DNA from 2 places in the Streptomyces sp. A2-16 genome. Region 1 is predicted to be linked to the other one. Evidence: riboswitches for the same ligand, from Rfam matches in the RefSeq annotation. Region 1 holds a riboswitch; the other holds the start of a gene.

Region 1 (4,504 bases):
CCTGCAGCAGGCCGGGCGCTCGGTCCCGGACGACATCGCCGTCGGCGGCTTCGACGACTCCCCGGCGGCGACCGCCATCGCCCCCGCCCTGACCACCATGCGCCAGCCCTTCGACCGCATCAGCGCCGAGATGGTCCGCATGCTGCTGGCCCAGATCGCCGGCGAGGACACGGCCGGGGTGATCCTTCCGACGGAACTGGTGGTGCGGGACTCGGCGTAGCGCTCCGCGGACTGGACGGTTCGACGGCCGGGCGGCACAGGGCAGGCGGGGGCGCGAACGGTCACCGTGTCACGGGGCACGCCGGCACAGTCCGTCCCGCACTTCCCGGCCGTACCCGGCTCGCCGCGTCAACCGGGCGGAACCGTAGGGGACATGCCCGCACCGCCGCGCCCCCGGAACCGGAACTGCCGTCAACGGATGTGAAAGCAGCAGCCGTCCGGTTCGCGTCGAGTCGGAGGGGCCAACCATCCGTATTCTCTGATCATGGCCGCCTCCACCGCATATTCACTCATCGCCACCGACCTGGACGGCACGCTGCTCCGTGCCGACGACACCCTCTCCGACCGGTCGCTGGCCGCGCTCGCGAGGGTGGCGGCGAGTGGGGCCCGGCATCTCGTGGTGACAGGGCGGCCGGCACCCAGAGTGCGGCCGCTCCTCGACGACCTCGGCAGCACGGGGCTCGCGGTGTGCGGACAGGGCGCGCAGGTGTACGACGCCGGCGCGGACCGTCTGCTCTGGTCGGTGACCCTGGACCGGGAGCTGGCCGAGACCGCGCTCGGCAAGATCGAGGCCGAGGTGGGGCAGGTGTACGCGGCCGTCGACCAGGACGGTGTGGACGGGCTCACCCTGATCGAACCGGGCTATCTGATGCCCCATCCGACGCTGCCCGCGGTGCGGGTCAACCGGCGCGACGACCTGTGGTGCGAGCCGATCAGCAAGGTCCTGCTGCGCCATCCCTACCTGTCGGACGACGAGTTGGCGGTCACGGCCCGCTCGGTGGTGGGTTTGTTGACGACGGTCACCATGTCGGGGCCCGGGACCGTCGAACTCCAGCCATGCGGCATCACCAAGGCGACGGGCCTCGCGCTGGCCGCCGAACACCTGGGCCTGGGACCCGAGGTGACGATCGCCTTCGGGGACATGCCCAACGACATCCCCATGTTCGACTGGGCGGCCCACGGCGTGGCGATGGCCAACGCCCATCCCGAACTCAAGGCCGTGGCCGACGAGGTGACCCTGTCGAACGAGGACGACGGCGTCGCCGTCGTCCTCGAAAGACTGTTTCCGCAGGGCTGATACGGCCTAGTACGCGCCCCACACGTTGTCGATGGACCCGTACCGCTGGGCCGCGTAGTTGCAGGCCGCGGTGATGTTGGCGACCGGGTCGTACGGGTCCCACGAGGTGTTCGCCACGTGGTACGCGTTGAAGGTCGGGTCGATCACCTGGAGCAGACCCTTGGAGGGCGTGCCGGCGGCCGCGTTGGAGTCCCAGAGGTTGATGGCCCAGGGGTTGCCGGAGGACTCGCGGATGACGTTGCGGTAGATACCGTCGTAGGAGCCGGGAATCCCGTGCTCCGCCATGACGGCGAGGGAGGCCCGGATCCAGCCGTCGAGGGTGTTGGGGTAGCCGAGCGTGGTTGCGGTCTGCACGGTCGGGGTGGCCGCGGACGCGCTGGTCGCGCCGATGAGGGGGAGCGCGAGGACGGCGACTCCGGTGCCGGCGACGGCGAGCTTGCGGACGAGACGGTTCCTGCGGGGAGCGCGGTGCTGAGCGGCAGCGGGCATGGCGAAGTTCCTCTCCGTCGCCTGCGAGGTGAGCTGTCGGGTTCGGGCGGGAGCTGCCCGGCCACGCCCACGAAAGACGCGACTTCACCCCAAGCCGTGCCGGTATGTCCGAAGACGCCCGGTACGGCGACCTACCTGGTTCCCCCGCTCCTGCCCTGGATCTCGGTGGGTGTACGGGCGGTGGCAGGATTCGGCGTCCGCCCGACAGGCCGGGAACGTATGCGAGAGCACATGTCCGGAACAAGTGGTGAATTCACATGCCGCGCCTATTGACCTTGGTCGGTGGCATTTGGGGCACTTGATCCTTTGCGGCCGCAAGCCTCAACTGGCACGCAAGGGAAGGCGGATTGAATGGTTCCGGATATCCGTCGACCCGTCAGCCCGAGTGAGTCAAGTCACGCCCGTGCGCAAGACGTGCAAAACGGGCAAGGGGCTCAACTCATAGTCAACCGGCAGTCCGTGGGATCCGCTTCTCCCACGTCCGGTGGAAGACCACCTCGCCGCCCTCGGTGCAGACCACCTCGTTCGCGGTGCGGAAATCCGTCCCGTCACAGGTGATCTCCGAGCGGGAGCGGACGGTGGTGTCCCACGCGAGCTCCGGCCGGTGCAGCCGGATCGACCGGTCCGAGCGGGTGCGGGCGGACAGGGGATCGTTCTCGTCGACGGTGTACGTCTCCAGCGCTTCCTCGGTGCACTCCAGACCGTCGGGGTACACGCGCGTGCCGCCGCCGCGGGGGTCGACCTCCAGGCGCCACTCGCCCTTGGCCACGTCACGGACGACCAGGCGCTCCGGGCGGGGCTCGTCCAGCGTGGCCGGGAGGCCGGCCCCCAGCGGCGCGGACTGCTCCGGCTCCTCGAACACGATGTCCGAGGACGCCTCACGCGCGCGTACCGGCAGTTCGAGGAAGCTGCCCGCCGGGTCCAACATGAACCCCGCCTGCGACCCGGGCTGCGGCCAGATCCACGGCCAGTACGCGGAGGAGACGGCCAGCCGGATGCGGTGGCCCGGCGGGAAGGCGTGCCCGATGCCGTTCAGCGCGAGCGTCACCTCCTGCGTGGCCCCCGGCTCCCAGGGCACCACCCGGTCCTGGCCATGGCGTGCGGAGAGGTTCAGCGCGCCCCGGGTCACGAGGGTCGACGACCCGTCGGGGGCCACGTCGCACAGCCGCGCGACGACCTGCCCGCGCGACACCTCCGAGGTCACCCTGAGCCGCACCCTGGGTTGCCCCAGCACCCATGTCTCCTCGCCCACCGCGAACTCGAAGCAGGCCGAGCGGGCGTCCTCCTCCCGCTGGTCCGGCGGCAGGTCCGCGTCGTTCCCGAACGGGAGGAACCGGCCGGCGTCCACGCCCGTGTGCTGCGGGGAGCGGACCAGGACGGGGGCGCCCTGAAGGCCGTACGACACCGTCGTCACGTTCGGGGAAGGCCAGGCCGGTTCGCCGACCCAGCGGCCCGGCAGGGTGGCGTGGACCGTCGCCGGGGAGTGGGAGTCCACGACGTAGGAGCGCAGGAGCGGTTCTCGCATGACGCCGGTGTCGACGCCCTTGAGGTGCTGGTCCCACCAGCGCAGGGTCTCCTGGAGGAAGCCGATCGCCGGGCCGGGCGGCCGGCCGCGGTCCGGGTACTGGTGGGACCAGGGGCCGACGATTCCCCGAACGCGGTCGGCCGGCAGGTGCTCGACGAGCCGGAGGACCGTGTCACGGTACGGGTCGTGCCAGCCGCCCACCGCGAGGACGGCCGCGCCGATCGTGCCGAGGCCCTCGCGGACGCTGCCCCGCCGCCAGTAGTCGTCGCGGGTCTGGTGGTCGAGCCAGGTGTGGAGGAACGGGTCGACCTGTTCCAGGCGCTCGAGCCACAGGTCCCGCCACGCCTCGCCCGCGTACAGCGGATCCGGCGGGCGGCAGACGAGGGCGAGCATCGTCGCCGCCCACGCGTGCATGTCCACCGCGAGGACGGAACCTCCCAGGTAGTGCACGTCGTTGTCATAGCGGTCGTCGGTGGAGCACACCGTGACGACCGCCTTGAGCGGCTCGGGTGCGAGGGCCGCGATCCGCAGGGAGGTGAAGCCGCCCCAGGAGATGCCGAACATGCCGACCCGGCCGTCGCACCAGGGCTGCGCGGCCAGCCAGTTGACGACCTCGACCCCGTCGGCGAGTTCGGTCGCCGAGTACGCATCGCCCGGGACGCCCTCGCTGTTGCCGTGCCCGCGCACGTCCACGCGGACGGAGGCGTAGCCGTGGCCCGCGTACCAGGGGTGGCGCTGCCGGTCGCGGGGCGCGGTCCGGTCGGTGAGGCGATACGGCTGGTACTCGAGGATCGCGGGTACCCGTTCGGGGGTGAGGGGCCGCCACACGCGTGCGTACAGGCGCGTCCCGTCGGCGAGCGGGACACGGATGTCCTCGTGGGCCGTCTCGTAGGGGAAGGACGTACGGATGCGCATCGGTGGGGTCCCGTCGGTCTCAGTGCACCGGGAGCACGGCGCGGTGCGGCCGGGGCCCGATCTCGGCGCCGGTTCGGGACACGCGCGACTACTTCCCTACAAGTCGATGGATATCCGTTCTTTTCAGGTGATCAAAAACATACCGGTCGTGATCCGATACCGCCTGGCATGGACGGGGCGGGCGCTATCGGTGATCCAAAGGTGACCGGATACGCTGACTTGAGTGATGGCAGCGACCTATCGACATTCCGTGTGACCGCCAGAAGACACCAGCAGAC
Region 2 (4,504 bases), 5.6 Mb from region 1:
CCTCTCCGGAGGAGGCCGTGCAGTGGGCGGCCGACTGCCGTGCCGCCGGGCTCTTCGTGGGCTGTTTCCGGCCCCCGTCCGTGCCCGACGGCATCTCACGGCTCAGGCTGACCGCCCGTGCGGACCTCTCCGAGGAGCAGATCGAAAGCGCTGTGCGTGTGATCGGCGAGACACGACCATGAGTCGGCGTGACACGGCCGTGCGCCGGACGGACCGGGGGGTCAGAACGCGGCCGTGAAGCCCGCCCAGCTCTCGGGGGAGAAGAGCAGTGCGGGTCCTTCCGGATTCTTGGAGTCGCGCACGGCGAGCAGCCCGGCGCACGGCCCGGCCGAGGGCCTCGCCGTCTCGACGCAGTTGTTCGCGCCGGTGCTGTAGCTGCTGCGCAGCCAGCGCACTTCGGGCAGTTCGCTGCTGGAGGTTACGTTCCGAGGCAGTGCAGACATGGTGCCTCCTTACATGCCGTCACCCATCGCGGCGAGGTAGTCCAACGAGTCCTCGGGCGAAAGGGCGTGCATCCGAAGGGTGTTGAAGGCCTCGGTGTAGGCCTGGAGGTCTTCTTTCCGTTCGAGATAGAGGCTACTCGTCAAGTGGTCGAGAACAACCACATCCAGATCAGAAGTGCGCGAGAATGAGAAGATTACGAAAGGCCCGGTGATGCCCACATGCGCCCCGGCCGTGAACGGCAGTACCTGCAGCCGCACTTGAGGCAGCCGCGCCGCCTCCACGAGTCTCTTCAACTGCCGGGCCATCACCTCGGGTCCGCCGACCTCCCGCCGCAGCACCGCCTCGTCCAGGACGGCGCTCAACTCCAGAGGCGGTTGCGCACGAAGGATGTCCTGCCGGGCCAGCCGGACCTCGACCAGGGCGTCGAGCCGTTCGTCGTCGAGGCCGTCCACCGCGGCCCGGGTCACCGCGCGGGCGTACTCGGGCGTCTGGAGCAGCCCGGGCACGACCGAGGTCTCCAGGGTGCGCATCGCGCTCGCCTGGGACTCCAGACTGATGAAGTCCCGGTACGTCGGCGGCAGGACACCCCGGTACGCGTGCCACCAGTGGTGCCGGCCACCGCCCTCGTCGGAGCCCGCCAATACCAGTAGCAGCTCCCGCAGATTCACGTCCCCCACGCGATAGGCGTCGAGAAGTAACCGCACATCGGCCGGTTTCACCCCGCTGGCACCGGTCTCGATCCGGCTCACTTTCGACTGGTGCCAGCCCACGAGCCGGGCCGCCTCACCGCTGGTGAGCCCCGCACTCGCGCGCAGCGCACGCAGTTCGGCGCCCAGTTTCCGGCGGCGTACCGCGGGACCGTGCTGCATGGCGCTACTCCTTACTCCCTACGAGCCGCCCAAATACGGTCTCGCGTCGCAGAGTTCACCGCTTCGAGCGACAGATATATGCATATCTTGGTGGATCGGCACCCGTCACCGCCCCGGTAATGGCACTCTGACGATGAACCACCAGTCCGGGACCGTACTCGAACCATCCGCACCGTGTCGGACTCCGGTCCCGTGGGAAAAGGACGACGTCGCCATGGCAGATCACCTGGAAGCATCCGTCACTCTGCCGAGCGAACCCGCTTCGGTCTCCGCGGCCCGCACCTATGTCCTGAGCACCCTGGCGGAGTGGGGGCTGCCACCCACCACGGACGCCGCCGAGACCGTCCGGCTCATCGTCTCCGAACTCGCCACCAACGCCGTACAGCACACTTTCGGGCAGTCACCCACCTTCACGGTGGACATCGAGCTGGACCGTGACGAACACCTGCGCATCGGCGTCACCGACAGCCATCCCCGTTTCCCCAAGCGCCTGCCGGCCGCGGTCCAGCAGGACAACGGGCGGGGGATGGTGATCATCCGCTGGCTCGCCGCGGAGTCCGGCGGCAAGCTGAGAGTCAGGCCCACCCGGGAAGGCGGCAAGACCGTCTCCATCGAACTCCCGTGGACCGTACCGGCGCAGCCGGTCACGGCGGCGGGGCAGCAGGAGCCGTAGAAGCCGTCACACCGGGCGCGCGCCCTCCAGCAGCCGCGTGCCCACCGGAGCGCTGCAAGAGATGTCCCTGGGTCACCGCGAGCGCGTCGACGGCTCTCGGGGTGAGGCTCCCGCCCGAGCTGCGGTTCGCGGCCTGATGACCTCGCGCGGCACCGGCCGTAGGGCCGGGTGCGACACAGCCGCCCTGCGTTCCTCGGCGAGACCCGCCCGTCGGACCAGACGGGGAAGCAGCCACCACAGGCCCAGACACACCAGCAGGGTCGCCGCGCCCGCGGCCGCTCCTCCGGCCCGGCCCGTCGTCACGTCCACCACGGAGCCGGTGAAGACGAGGACCAGTACTGCCATGCCGACCGTGGCCAACCGGGAGGAGACCTGCACGATGCGGGCCTTGGCGCCGCGCTGGAAGAGGGAGCGGTGCAGGGCCGCCGGTGCGGTGAACAGAGCCGCCGCGACGACCGCCAGCAGCAGTGTGGTGACGTAGGTGGCCCGCTGGAAGGTGTCCAGCGACGGGAAGCGCTGGGTGAAGGCCAGGGTCAGCAGAAAGGCGAAGAGGATCTGCACCCCGGTCTGGGTGACGCGCAGCTCCTGGAGCAGCTCGCCGAAATTGCGGTCGGCGCGCTCCAGCGGCGTCTCGTTGCGGGCGGTGCACGGGCGATGGTCGGCCATGACGGTACGGGTGACCGGCTCGGCCCGTGTCAAGCGTCCCGGGGGACCCGAGAGGGCGACGGAATGTCAGGTCTGCGCCGCCCCCTCGGGGGCGTCACTTGACCCGGCCGTACCAGACGCTCTTCGTCCAGATCTTCTGCAGCCTCACCACGTCCCCGGTCTTCGGGGCGTGCCAGATCTTTCCCTTCCCGGCGTAGATGCCGACGTGGTAGACGTTCGAACCCGAGTGGAAGAACACCAGGTCGCCGGCCTTGCGGCTGCCTGCGCCGATGTGGCGGGTCTTGTTGTACTGCTGGGCAGCCGTGCGCGGGAGCTTCTTGCCCGCCTTCTTGAACGAGTACAGCGTGAGCCCTGAGCAGTCGAAGCGGCGGGGCCCCGTGGCGCCGTACTTGTACGGCGAGCCCTTCTTCGAGGCCGCGACCTTGAGTGCCTTCGTCGCCGGCGTCGCGGCGGCGGCGTCTGCTGCGACACCCGGAACCACGACGGAGCCGCCCACTGCGGCGATGGCGAAGGCCGAGGCCGTACCGGCTCGGACCATCAGCGACGGGACACGATTGAGCGCAGTCATGCGCAACCCTTCGTCAGCCGCCTGTGAAGGATGACCTGTCGGATTCGGGCTGGCGAAGTTGCCCGGCCGCTGACGCGGCTTCACCCCAAGGGCTGCTCGGCCCGGTCATGGCGTGACCGTTCCGGCGACCCGTCGTGCTTGGGTCCTCCACTCCTGCCGATCCACTCCTGTCGACCGGTCATCCGGGCGGCGGCAGGACTCGGCGTCCGCCCGGATCGCCCCGCCGCTGCGGCGGGGGCTTGTCGTCAGACAGGGATCTTGGCGTACGGAAGTGCGAAAAGCCCAACGGAACCGGGGATTTGTGGTGTTACTCACCACTCACCCGTTTGGGTGAACGCCCCTTCGAGCGAAGGGGCGTTCGGCGGTCAGAGGCCCCCGGACCTGCACAGAAACTCCTCACTCCGGCACCGGATCATGCGTGTCGCGCACGTTCGGTGCTCGCGAAAAAGGAGCCGCGTCTCCGCCAATAGGGGGTACGTCTTTTGGTCCGTTTCAACTCAGGTCCGGACGCCACGTCAATTGCCGGACTCGGGCGGCACGGTGACTCTGGCCGTGCGCCGCTCGCCGTCCAGGACCCGCAGGGCCCGCGCGAGTGTCGCGGCATGCAGGTCGCGTTCGCCCCGGGCGTGCATCAGTACGAGCGCGTCGCGCAGCTCGGCCGCCCTGCTCACCAGCGCCTGCGCCGCGCGCAGTCCGCCGTAGGTGTCCTCGCACCGGGCCGGGTTGATCCTGCCCAGCAGGTCGACCACGTCGAGGTAACGGTCGATCAGTTCGCCCTCGGCGCGGGTGAGCGCGGGCAGCGGTGGCAGGTCCGGGATCATCGAGGCCTCACCTCGCGCCCGGCGTGGTGCGCGAGGACTTGCGGCTCGGGACGATCGCGTCCGCAAGGCCGTGGTCCAGGGCGCCCTGCGCGTCCAGGATCTTGTCCCGCTCGATGTCAGCGCTCACCTGCTCGGGGCTGCGCCCGGTGTGCCGCACCAGCATCTCCTCCAGGCGGCCCCGCACCCGGATCAACTCGTCGGCCTGGATCGCCAGATCGCTGGCCTGCCCCTGTATCGGCTCGCTCAGCGCGGGCTGGTGGATCACCACTCGGGCGCCCGGCAGCACGGACCGCTTGCCCGGGGTGCCCGCGGCCAGCAGCACCGCCGCGGAGGACCCCGCCTGTCCGAGGCAGGTCGTCTCCACGTCGCAACTGACGTACTGCATCGTGTCGTAGATCGCCGACATCGCGCTGAACGAGCCGCCGGGGGAGTTGATGTACAGCGCGATGTCCCGGTCCGGGTC

The links. A riboswitch is a leader RNA that binds a small molecule or an ion and turns the genes downstream of it on or off. The one in region 1 is predicted to bind cyclic di-AMP.
Region 2: linked by a shared signal. The riboswitch ahead of IOD14_RS28710 (C40 family peptidase) and the one ahead of IOD14_RS03750 (transglycosylase SLT domain-containing protein) in region 1 are both predicted to bind cyclic di-AMP.

Annotation. Positions count from the first base shown of each region.
Region 1 is NZ_CP063808.1:788,099-792,602, forward strand. It holds gene IOD14_RS03740 (LacI family DNA-binding transcriptional regulator) at 1-220, shown strand, start outside; gene IOD14_RS03745 (HAD family hydrolase) at 485-1,297, shown strand; gene IOD14_RS03750 (transglycosylase SLT domain-containing protein) at 1,304-1,786, opposite strand; cyclic di-AMP (ydaO/yuaA leader) riboswitch at 1,792-1,964, opposite strand; gene IOD14_RS03755 (CocE/NonD family hydrolase) at 2,232-4,226, opposite strand.
Region 2 is NZ_CP063808.1:6,405,938-6,410,441, reverse strand. It holds gene IOD14_RS28735 (8-amino-7-oxononanoate synthase) at 1-182, shown strand, start outside; gene IOD14_RS28730 (DUF397 domain-containing protein) at 222-443, opposite strand; gene IOD14_RS28725 (helix-turn-helix transcriptional regulator) at 453-1,313, opposite strand; gene IOD14_RS28720 (ATP-binding protein) at 1,528-1,986, shown strand; gene IOD14_RS28715 (DUF6328 family protein) at 2,059-2,652, opposite strand; gene IOD14_RS28710 (C40 family peptidase) at 2,747-3,220, opposite strand; cyclic di-AMP (ydaO/yuaA leader) riboswitch at 3,224-3,435, opposite strand; gene IOD14_RS28705 (hypothetical protein) at 3,736-4,041, opposite strand; gene IOD14_RS28700 (ATP-dependent Clp protease proteolytic subunit) at 4,049-4,504, opposite strand, start outside.